DNA from 3 places in the Ruminococcus sp. J1101004sp1_RTP21198st1_B9_RTP21198_201120 genome. Region 3 is predicted to be linked to each of the others. Evidence: predicted binding sites of a transcription regulator. Region 3 holds the regulator's gene; each other region holds the start of a gene.
What was found. Region 3 encodes LexA, which represses DNA repair genes until DNA is damaged. Its sites were predicted from a motif close to CNAACANNTGTTNG; they were not measured.

Region 1: the regulator LexA is predicted to act here: its motif matches at 1,653-1,666, upstream of uvrA (excinuclease ABC subunit UvrA).
Region 2: the regulator LexA is predicted to act here: its motif matches at 1,997-2,010, upstream of uvrB (excinuclease ABC subunit UvrB).

What each region holds. Positions count from the first base shown of each region.
Region 1 is NZ_JBCOMI010000008.1:112,117-115,799, forward strand. Features, by position in the region: gene AB5618_RS07240 (hypothetical protein) at 1-426, shown strand, start outside; gene hemW (radical SAM family heme chaperone HemW) at 483-1,619, shown strand; gene uvrA (excinuclease ABC subunit UvrA) at 1,779-3,683, shown strand, end outside.
Region 2 is NZ_JBCOMI010000019.1:40,398-44,080, reverse strand. Features, by position in the region: gene AB5618_RS13680 (TIGR00730 family Rossman fold protein) at 66-608, opposite strand; gene AB5618_RS13675 (chromate transporter) at 700-1,269, opposite strand; gene AB5618_RS13670 (chromate transporter) at 1,266-1,841, opposite strand; gene uvrB (excinuclease ABC subunit UvrB) at 2,092-3,683, shown strand, end outside.
Region 3 is NZ_JBCOMI010000020.1:73,950-77,632, reverse strand. Features, by position in the region: gene yqeK (bis(5'-nucleosyl)-tetraphosphatase (symmetrical) YqeK) at 1-522, shown strand, start outside; gene rsfS (ribosome silencing factor) at 717-1,085, shown strand; gene lexA (transcriptional repressor LexA) at 1,154-1,774, opposite strand; gene AB5618_RS14200 (HlyD family efflux transporter periplasmic adaptor subunit) at 2,008-3,423, shown strand; gene AB5618_RS14195 (YggS family pyridoxal phosphate-dependent enzyme) at 3,458-3,683, shown strand, end outside.

The DNA.
Region 1 (3,683 bases), on a different contig from region 3:
GCTAAGATACGTATTTTGATAAGAAGAATAAAGAGAAGTTATAAAAAAGACAGGGAACAGTGGATCAAGGGCGGGATTTTGACAGTGATCCTGCTGGTGATCGTAATTTTTGCAGGCAGCTGTGCATGTGGGAAGAAAACGGTGAAAGCACCAGACGCAGAGTCGCAGGGCGTAATGAAGATCACGCCGATCCCTACAGCAACACCTACGCCGGTACCTCGCCAGGTAAATAAAGATGCGGTAGCGCAAAGCGGAAGCGTGACTATGGTGAATGAGTATCTGGTTCAAAAAGAAGAGGGAAAGGCTGCAGGCAGCAGTAAGAGCGGCTCTTCAGAAGAGCAGACTGCTGCAGATTCGTCTGACAGCGGCAGTGATGCTACTGGAAATTCAACAGATGAAGAAACTGAGACCGGTAGTGGAGATTAATTTTACAGAAACAGCATTGTAAACAGAAGAAAATAAACAATGTGGAGAAAATCAGAATGGGAACAAAGAAGAATGGTTTGGAATTGTACCTTCACATCCCGTTTTGCATAAAGAAATGTGATTATTGTGACTTCCTGTCAGGTCCCTCTACCAGGGCCGGGCAGGAAGCTTATATTTATGCACTTTTACGGGAAATGGAGACGGTTTCAAAGAATCTGAAAAAACGTCCGGTAGATACAGTTTTCATTGGCGGGGGAACACCTTCTGTGCCGGAATGTGATGTAATGGAAAAGCTTTTACAGGGGCTGAGAGATTATTTTTTGTTTTCGGCGGATGCGGAGGTAACGATTGAAGCAAATCCTGGAACATTGACGCCTGAGAAACTTTCTATTTACAGAAAATACGGAATTAACCGGATCAGCATTGGCTTACAGTCGCCAAACAATAAGGAACTGGCTATGCTTGGAAGAATTCATAATTATGCACAGTTTCTGGAAAGCTTTCAGATGGCAAGAGAGGCTGGCTTTTCCAATATAAATGTGGATCTGATGTTTGCCATTCCGGGACAGTGTTATGAAGATTGGATAGAGAACCTTCGGATGGTGGCGGCACTTGGCCCGGAGCACATTTCGGCATACAGTCTTATTATTGAAGAGGGCACCCCTTTTTCCAGAAAAAAGCTGGATTTGCCTGATGAAGATACGGAGTACCGCATGTATGAAGATGTTGCTGTAGTTCTGAAAGAGTATGGCTATCATCAGTATGAGATTTCCAACTATGCAAAAGCAGGGTGTGAATGCAGACATAATGAAGGATACTGGCAGAGAAAGGATTATCTGGGGCTTGGGCTTGGAGCGGCTTCCTTATTGGGAAAGGAACGTTTTTCCAATACTTCCGATATGCAGGAATATCTGAAAAACAGCAGTGCACCAGAAAAAATTCGAAAAAACAGGGAACTTCTTACAAGAGAAGATGAGATGGCAGAGTTTATGTTTCTTGGACTTCGTATGACACAGGGCGTGTCCAAAAAGGAATTTCAGGAGTATTTTGGCACTGCAATAGAGAATATATATGGAGAAGTTCTGAAAAAATATAAGAAACAGGGACTGCTGTTGGAAGAAAGCGGCAGGATATTTTTATCAAGAGAAGGCATTCATGTGAGTAATGCAGTGATGGCAGATTTTTTGCTGTAAGTTTTGGTGGAAAAAGAATTTAGAAATGGTTGACGAACAAATGTTCTTGTGATATTCTTGAAGAACACATTAAGAAATATCTGAGCCGGAGGATTCCGGATCAGATCAGGATACAGGGAGTTACAGCCGGTGCTTTCCGGTTAAGAAATGGAGGAACAGATGGCAGCAGAGAATAAGAAACAGTTTATCAGAATCAGAGGAGCCAATGAGAATAACCTGAAGAATCTCAGTGTGGATATTCCCAGAGATAAGTTTGTAGTTCTTACCGGCTTAAGCGGATCAGGAAAGTCTTCACTGGCATTTGATACGATCTATGCAGAAGGGCAGAGAAGATATATGGAATCTCTGTCTTCCTATGCCAGACAGTTCCTTGGCCAGATGGAGAAGCCAGATGTGGAGAGTATAGAGGGACTTCCACCGGCTATTTCTATTGACCAGAAGTCTACTAACCGCAATCCCAGATCCACAGTAGGGACTGTGACAGAAATTTATGATTATTTCCGTCTTTTATATGCCCGCGTTGGTATTCCGCATTGTCCGAAGTGCGGCAAGGTGATCGCCAAGCAGACTGTAGACCAGATGGTGGATCAGATCATGGAATTGCCGGAGCGTACCAAGATCCAGCTTCTTGCACCGGTAGTACGAGGCCGCAAGGGCACCCATGCGAAATTACTGGATCAGGCCAGACGCAGCGGTTATGTGCGTGCGGAAATCGATGGAAATGTGTATGAACTTTCCGAGGAGATTACTCTGGACAAAAATATTAAACATACGATTGCTATTATTGTAGACCGTCTGATCGTGAAGCCTGGAATTGAGAAAAGACTTACAGATTCTCTTGAGACAGTATTGAATCTGGCTGACGGATTGGCTGTGGTGGATACCATGGATGGAAATTATATGAATTTCAGCCAGAGCTTTTCCTGTCCGGATTGTGGAGTCAGTATTGATGAGATCGAGCCCAGAAGTTTTTCATTTAATAACCCATTTGGGGCCTGCCCGGAGTGTCTTGGCCTTGGTTATAAGATGGAATTTGACCCGGATCTTATGATCCCGGATAAGTCTCTGAGCATTTCTGAAGGGGCTATTGTAGTGATGGGCTGGCAGTCTTGCACAGATAAGAGCAGTTTTACCAATGCTATTCTGAATGCCCTTTGCAGGGAATACGGTTTTGATCTGGATACACCTTTTAAAGATTATCCCAAGAAGATACAGGATATTATTCTATACGGCACAGGCGGACATTCTGTGAAGGTTTATTATAAGGGACAGCGCGGAGAGGGTGTTTATGATGTGGCTTTTCCAGGTCTTATAAGGAATGTGGAACAGCGCTATAAAGAGACTGGCTCTGAATCTATGAAACAGGAATACGAGAGCTTTATGCAGATCACTCCATGTAAAGCATGTAAGGGGCAGCGACTGAAGAAGGAGTCACTTGCTGTCACGGTAGCGGATAAGAATATTTATGAAATTACCAATATGTCCATTGATAAGCTGAAGAGATTTCTGGCAGAAATGCAGCTGTCTCCGCAGCAGCAGCTTATTGGAAGGCAGATACTAAAGGAGATCAGAGCCAGAGTGGGGTTCCTGGCAGATGTAGGTCTGGAGTACCTTTCCCTGGCACGTGCTACCGGTACTCTGTCTGGTGGAGAGGCACAGAGAATCCGTCTTGCTACCCAGATCGGTTCCGGCCTTGTTGGGGTTGCCTATATTCTGGATGAGCCAAGCATTGGTCTGCATCAGAGGGATAATGATAAACTTCTTGGAGCTTTGATGCACCTAAGAGATCTGGGAAACAGTCTTATAGTGGTTGAACATGATGAGGATACCATGCGCGCAGCGGACTGTATTGTAGATATCGGACCCGGTGCAGGAGAACATGGTGGACAGCTTGTTGGAATGGGCACTGCAGAGGAACTTATGCAGAATCCGAAGTCCATTACAGGAGCATATCTCAGCGGAAAACTGAAAATCCCGGTTCCGGAAGTACGAAAGGAACCTACCGGTTATCTGACTATTAAGGGGGCGGCAGAGAATAATCTCAAACATATAGACGTGGATATT
Region 2 (3,683 bases), on a different contig from region 3:
TTGTAACTGTTCAGTATCTTCACAGTTATACGTTTCGCAAAACAGTACCTGCTGAATAGCAGCCTCTATTTTTTATAATTTTCCAGATAATCAAGAACTGCCGCCGGCTCATCCAGAAAAACTACCAGATCCAGCACGGAAAAATCCATGAATTTCTCTTCTGCTGTGTACTCCAGCAATGCTTTCATCTTGTCATAATATCCGTCAATGTTATACAGCACAATTGGGCGGTCAATACGTTTCAGGCTTTTCAAGGTAAAAATCTCAAAAAATTCCTCGTAGGTACCAATTCCGCCAGGTGCTACGATCGTAGCATCTGATTTTTCTTCCAGAAGTTTTTTGCGCTCTCTCATATTCTCTGTGAAAATAAATTCCGTGCATTTCTCATACAGAACTCCAGGCTGGTCAAAAAATCGGGGAGCAATTCCAAGTATGTAACCATTTTCTGCTGCCACGCCTCTGGCTGCTGCTCCCATCATTCCGGTAGCTCCGCCGCCAAACACCAGACCGTGACCTCTTTTTCCCATTGCTCTTCCAAGCTCTTCTGTTTTTTCATAATAAATATTTTTAAGCAGCGCACTTGAAGCACCATATACACATATGTTCAATCTGTTGTCCTCCTTATTTTTCTTCTAAACACAGGTGCTGCCCACCTGCGGCAGCACCATATACGAAAGTCAGCTGGCATATCTTTTCCAGTCAGCTTCCGACAGCCGCGCAAAACGCCATATTGGCCACACCGCACAAAACCATCACCAGAATGGGATTCATTTTATATTTTCTCAAAAGCACCAGTGCGGCAGTAAAGAATACCACCATTCGAATGCATATGTTTTCCCGAAACAGTTCCACTGCACCATTTATAAAAAAAGATGATACTAAAATGGTAACTCCTGCCTTGGCGATCATGGCCACAACCGCCGGACGAAGGGATGTAAGAGTTCCCTGGAGAAGGGACATTTTCCGATATTTCGTGTAAATATATGCCAGCAGGGTTACAATTATACAGGAGGGTAAAATACAGCCAAGAGTAGCCACCACTGCGCCCCCAGGACCTGCAATCCTGGTTCCTACAAAGGTTGCGGAATTTACTGCAATAGGACCAGGGGTCATCTCTGCAATGGTCACAAGGTCCGAAAAAGTTTCCATGGAAATCCAGCCATGCATAGTCACTACCTGTTCCTGTATAAGAGGCATTGCTGCATATCCGCCTCCAAAGCTTAATGCACCGATCTGAAGGAAACTGAAAAAGAGCTGAAGATAAATCATTTTTTCCATCCCTCCTTCACAAATGTACGCGCAAATCCAAATACAGCCACAATAAGTATTATATAAATAATGTTCACCTTCAGAAAATAGCTTGCACAAAAACTGATGACCATAATAATCACATTTACCCAGTCTTTTGACTTCGCCACGTTTTTCCCCATGTCGTATACCACGGAAATGATCACAGCACCTACGCCGGCAGTCATGCCTTTCAAAAGAGCTGCTATGTAATAATTAGAGCGGAATGCATCATAAAACAAGGAAATCAGGGACAGGATCACCATTGGCGGAATAATAGCCCCCAGAACAGACAGCAGCATTCCCGGTATTCCCCCAAGCTTGTATCCCACCACAATTGCTCCGTTTACTGCAATCGCTCCTGGAGATGACTGTGCGATTGCCACCAGATCCAGCATTTCTTCCTCATCGATCCAGTGATATTGATCCACAAATTTCTCCTTTAATAAAGTAACGATCACATATCCGCCGCCAAAAGTAAACGTACTAAGATATAAAGAGGCAAAAAAAAGCTTCCGCAGCACATATCTTTTATTTCTTTGTTTTTCTTCCATTTCTGGCACTCCTGATAATTTTGCATAATTTCTGTACATCGCGATGCGTGTTACTGGTCAGGTCGTGAACAATAACGCTTTTCTTTTTTAAGATAACGCACTATAGGTATGTCTGTCAATTAAAGTTTTGGAATGCTTCTGGCATTTCAGAGAGTAGAACAAATATTCGATTCTGCTGTACTTTTATAAAAAAGGATGCTATACTGAAAACAGTTAAAGCGTGTTTGATTTTATAAAAGAAAGGACTTATATGGATCATTTTGAATTACATTCCGAGTATAAACCAACCGGCGACCAGCCACAGGCTATTGAGAAACTGGTAAAGGGATTTAAAGAGGGAAATCAGTTTGAGACGCTGCTTGGTGTCACCGGCTCTGGTAAAACTTTTACTATGGCAAACGTTATTCAGGCGCTGAATAAGCCTACTCTGATCCTGGCCCATAATAAAACTCTGGCAGCACAGCTGTACGGTGAGTTTAAGGAATTCTTCCCTGAGAACGCAGTGGAATACTTTGTCTCCTATTACGATTATTACCAGCCCGAAGCATATGTGCCTTCTTCTGACACTTATATTGCCAAGGACTCTGCGATCAATGATGAAATTGACAAACTCCGTCTTTCTGCCACTGCCGCCATGTCAGAGCGAAAAGATGTTATTATCATCTCTTCTGTGTCCTGTATCTATGGATTGGGTTCTCCTCAGGAATTTCAGGACATGATGATTTCCCTGCGTCCTGGCATGACTAAGGATCGTGATGAGGTTATCCGGGAGCTGATCGACATTCAGTACACCCGAAATGAAATGGACTTCCACCGAAGTACCTTCCGCGTCCGTGGTGACACTCTGGAGATTTTTCCTGCTAACAGCTCAGATACTGCTATCAGAGTTGAGTTTTTCGGAGATGAGATTGACCGTATCTCCGAGATTGATGTGCTTACCGGAGAGATCAAATGCCAGCTTGCGCACATCGGTATTTTCCCTGCTTCCCATTATGTAGTACCAGCGGAGCAGATTCAGAAAGCGGCCATTGCCATTGAAGAGGAATTAAAAGAACGGGTAGACTACTTTAAAAGCGAAGACAAGCTTCTGGAAGCCCAGCGTATCTCCGAGCGTACCAACTTTGATATTGAAATGATGAAAGAAACCGGCTTTTGCTCCGGTATTGAGAACTATTCCCGTCATCTTTCCGGACTGGAGCCAGGGCAGCCACCTTATACTCTGCTGGATTATTTCGGGGATGATTTTCTTCTTATTATTGATGAATCACACAAGACAGTCCCACAGGTTGGCGCTATGTACGCAGGCGACCAGAACCGTAAACAGACATTGGTAGATTATGGTTTCCGTCTGCCCTCTGCCAAGGATAACCGCCCTCTGAGTTTTGAAGAATTTGAGAATAAACTTGACCAGGTTTTGTTTGTATCTGCTACCCCGGGAGATTATGAATACGACCATGAGCTTCTCCGCGCAGAGCAGATCATCCGTCCTACCGGTCTTCTGGATCCGAAGGTGGAGGTGCGCCCTGTAGAAGGACAGATAGACGACCTGATTTCCGAAATAACGAAAGAAACCTCCAGGAAAAACAAAGTGCTGATCACAACTCTCACCAAGCGAATGGCCGAGGATCTTACACAGTATATGAAAGATGTGGGAATCCGTGTCCGTTATCTTCATTCGGATATTGATACCCTAGAGCGTGCAGAAATCATCCGCGACATGCGTCTGGATGTATTTGATGTGCTTGTAGGCATTAACCTTCTGCGAGAAGGACTTGATATTCCTGAGATTACTCTGGTTGCTATTCTGGATGCAGACAAGGAGGGCTTCCTTCGTTCTGAGAC
Region 3 (3,683 bases):
ATGTACACCAGCGCATGTCTGGCTATGGTCCATGGATATGATATCAAAGATGCACAGGTGTCCGGTCTTCTTCACGATTGCGCCAAATGCATTCCCAATAAGAAAAAACTGAAGATGTGCAGCGAACACAATATTCCGGTTTCCGATTTTGAGAGAAGTCACCCGTTTCTTCTCCACTCCCGTCTTGGAGCTTATATTGCTCACGAGAAATATGGGATTGACGATCAGGAGATTCTTTCTGCCATCAATTATCACACAACTGGCAGACGTGAAATGAGTCTTCTTGAAAAGATTATTTATATTGCAGATTATATTGAGCCCATGCGTTATAAAGCAAGCCGTTTACCGGAAATTCGCAAACTTGCGTTTGAAGACCTGGATGAGTGTATGTATGAGATCCTAAAAGATACCCTGGAGTATCTGGAAGAAGATTCTGCCGATGATATTGAGCCAACTTCCAAGGAGGCTTATATTTATTATAAAGAATTGCATAATAAGCGTAATAACGTATCTGATAATTAATACTCCGCATATACTGGCGACTATTTTTACTATTTACAATTAACATTCTACGAGATGCGAGATATTTCGCACGAGCGAAGGCCAGGTACCACCTGACAGAGGATATTATTTCACTTTTAAAGCCTTTTGTTCTCGCAGGAATTTAAAATAATATTAGGTCAGTATAAGCATTATTAAGAAAGGAGCAGATCAGAATGAGTACAGTAAGTACAGAGAAAATGATGGCACAGATTGCCTGCAAGGCAATTGATGATAAAAAGGGACAGGATATTAAGATAATTGATATTCATAATGTTTCTGTAATTGCAGATTATTTCGTAATCGCAAGCGGTACAAACTCCAATCAGGTTCAGGCGATCGTCGATAATGTGGAGGAGCAGCTTGGACGCGCTGGCTTTGAGGCGAAGCAGATTGAGGGAAACCGCAATTCCAGCTGGATTCTCATGGATTACAGCGATGTGATCGTGCATGTGTTTGATGAGGAAAACCGACTTTTCTATGATCTGGAGAGAATCTGGAGAGATGGAAAGGTTCTGGAGATGGATGCGTTTTTAGAGAAATAAAAAAGTCCCCTTTGGTAAACAATTGTCTGGAAACAGCAATTGTTTGCTAAAGGGGAAATTTTTTATGACTATTGGTAAAAACGCATGACACCAAATACTTTACCCAGAATCTGGATTTCTCCTGTAATGATAATGGGATCCATAGTGTCATTCTCTGGCTGAAGGCGGTAGTAGCCCTTCTCCTTATAGAAGGTCTTCACTGTGGCAGAGTCCTCTACCAGGGCAACTACAATGTCGCCGTTATCTGCAGTTGGCTGCTGCTTTACCAGAACCTGATCACCATCGAAGATTCCTGCATTGATCATGCTGTCGCCTTTTACCTTCAGCATGAAGCTCTGTTCATTGGGCATAAATTCTGCCGGGATGGGGAAGTAGCCATCTACATTCTCTACAGCCAGAATAGGCTGTCCGGCGGCTACAGTACCTACAAGCGGAACATTGACCACTTCACGGCGGACAAGATTGAAATTGTCATCAATGATCTCTATGGCTCTTGGCTTCGTGGCATCGCGGCGGATGTATCCGTTCTTCTCAAGAGCTTCCAGATGGGCATGAACAGATGATGTAGACTTCAGATTTACAGCTTCACAAATCTCACGAACTGCTGGCGGGAATCCGCGGTTCAGAATCTCACTTTTAATATATTCTAAAATTTCCTGCTGTTTTTTGCTGATTTTACCATATGTCATAAGAGTTTTCCTCCGAAATTCATTCAACTTTTTCTTATCATACCATATTTTTCTTAATTAAGCAAACAGATATTCTGAAAATATGTTCGTTTTTTGATATGCAGGCTGTTCACAGCTTCCAGCTTTGTTCACACACTTTTCGTTTTCTTTTCCTTGTGTTCACCGGCAAAAAATGGTACAATTGTTTGGTATGAAAATTCAGAGCCCGACTCAAAAACAAAGGGGGAATCCGCTTGTCCGAGAAGAAATCTAACAAGCCTGGCAAAACGGCAGGACTTTTTGTCCAGTTAAAGAACATATTCGGACTGAATATTGCCACCGTTGCTTTTGGTATATTGTTATTATATATGATTTTTACTGCATTTTTACTTGTAACCTCCACACATATCGAATCTTACCAGGTTACCACAGGTCCTTTGTCGCGAAACGAGACCTACACTGGTATTTCTCTTCGGGAAGAGAGTGTTTTTAAGGCAGAATCCTCCGGTTATGTGAATTATTATGCCCGGGAGGGAAGTAAGATCAATGCCAACGGTGCTGTTTACGGATTAAGTTCCGGAAAAATTGCAGAAACCAAGTCTGCATTGACTGCTGATGAACTGGAGAAGATCCGCAGTTCTATGCTCAGCTTTTCCAAAGGATTTTCCGGAAGTAAATTTAACAACACTTACAGTTTTAAGAACCAGCTGGAGGGAAGCATCCTTCAGTATGAGGGAATTTCCACTGACGGGAATGCAGATTCACAAGTAGTGACCATCGGCGGACAGAATATCTGTAAAGCCCAGGAAGACGGCATTATCCTCTATTCTATGGACGGTTATGAGAATAAGACTGTGGAGAACATTACAGCAGCAGATTTTGACCAGACTTCTTACCATGAAACGGATCTGAAGACATCCGAAAAGGTGCAGGCCGGAGATAACATTTATACAAATATTACCAGCGAATTATGGAGCCTGATCATTCCATTAAGCGACAAACAGGCCGCCAAGCTGGAGGGACGTTCCACCATTCGTGTGAAATTTCTCAAGGATGATATGACACAGAGCGGCGATTTTTCCATCATAAAAATCGATGGTAACAAATATGGAAAAATTGACTTCAGCCGCGGTCTGATCCGCTATGCATCTGACCGTTTTCTGGATATTGAGCTGGTTACCAATACAGTAACCGGTCTTAAGATTCCCCTTTCCGCTATTGAATCCAAGGATTTTTACGTAATTCCGGCAGAATATGCCACGACTGATCCTGACAGTGGAAGTGTAGGCTTTAACAAGATTTCCAAAGATTCCAGCGGAAATAACGTAAGAACCTTTATCAATGCTACAATCTACGGTAAAGTTAAAATTGAGTCAGATGATGATTCTGCCGATGAAGCTTACAATTATTACGTGGATAGAAGCGCTTTTAAGGAAGGAGATGCTATTGTAAAAGATGACTCCAACCAGCGCTTTATTGTAGGCGAAACAGATTCTCTGGAAGGCGTTTACTGCATCAATCAAGGGTATGCGGTATTCCGTCAGGTAGATATACTGGATCAGAATGAAGAATATGCCATTATTTCCAGTAATACATCCTACGGACTTTCCCGCTATGACCGCATTGCCAGAGACTCCTCCCAGGTAAAAGAGCAGGATATTCTCTACTAAGTTTAACATATACTATTTTTAAGGAGGCTTATAAATGTTAGCTGAAAATTTACAGCAGGTAAATGCAAATATTGAAAAAGCCTGTGCTGCTGTTTCCCGTGACCCAGGTGAAGTCACATTGGTGGCAGTAAGTAAGACCAAACCGGTCTCCATGCTTCAGGAGGCGTATGATGCCGGTGCGCGTGTTTTTGGAGAAAATAAAGTGCAGGAGATCATGGATAAATATGACCAGCTGCCATCAGATATCCAGTGGCACATGA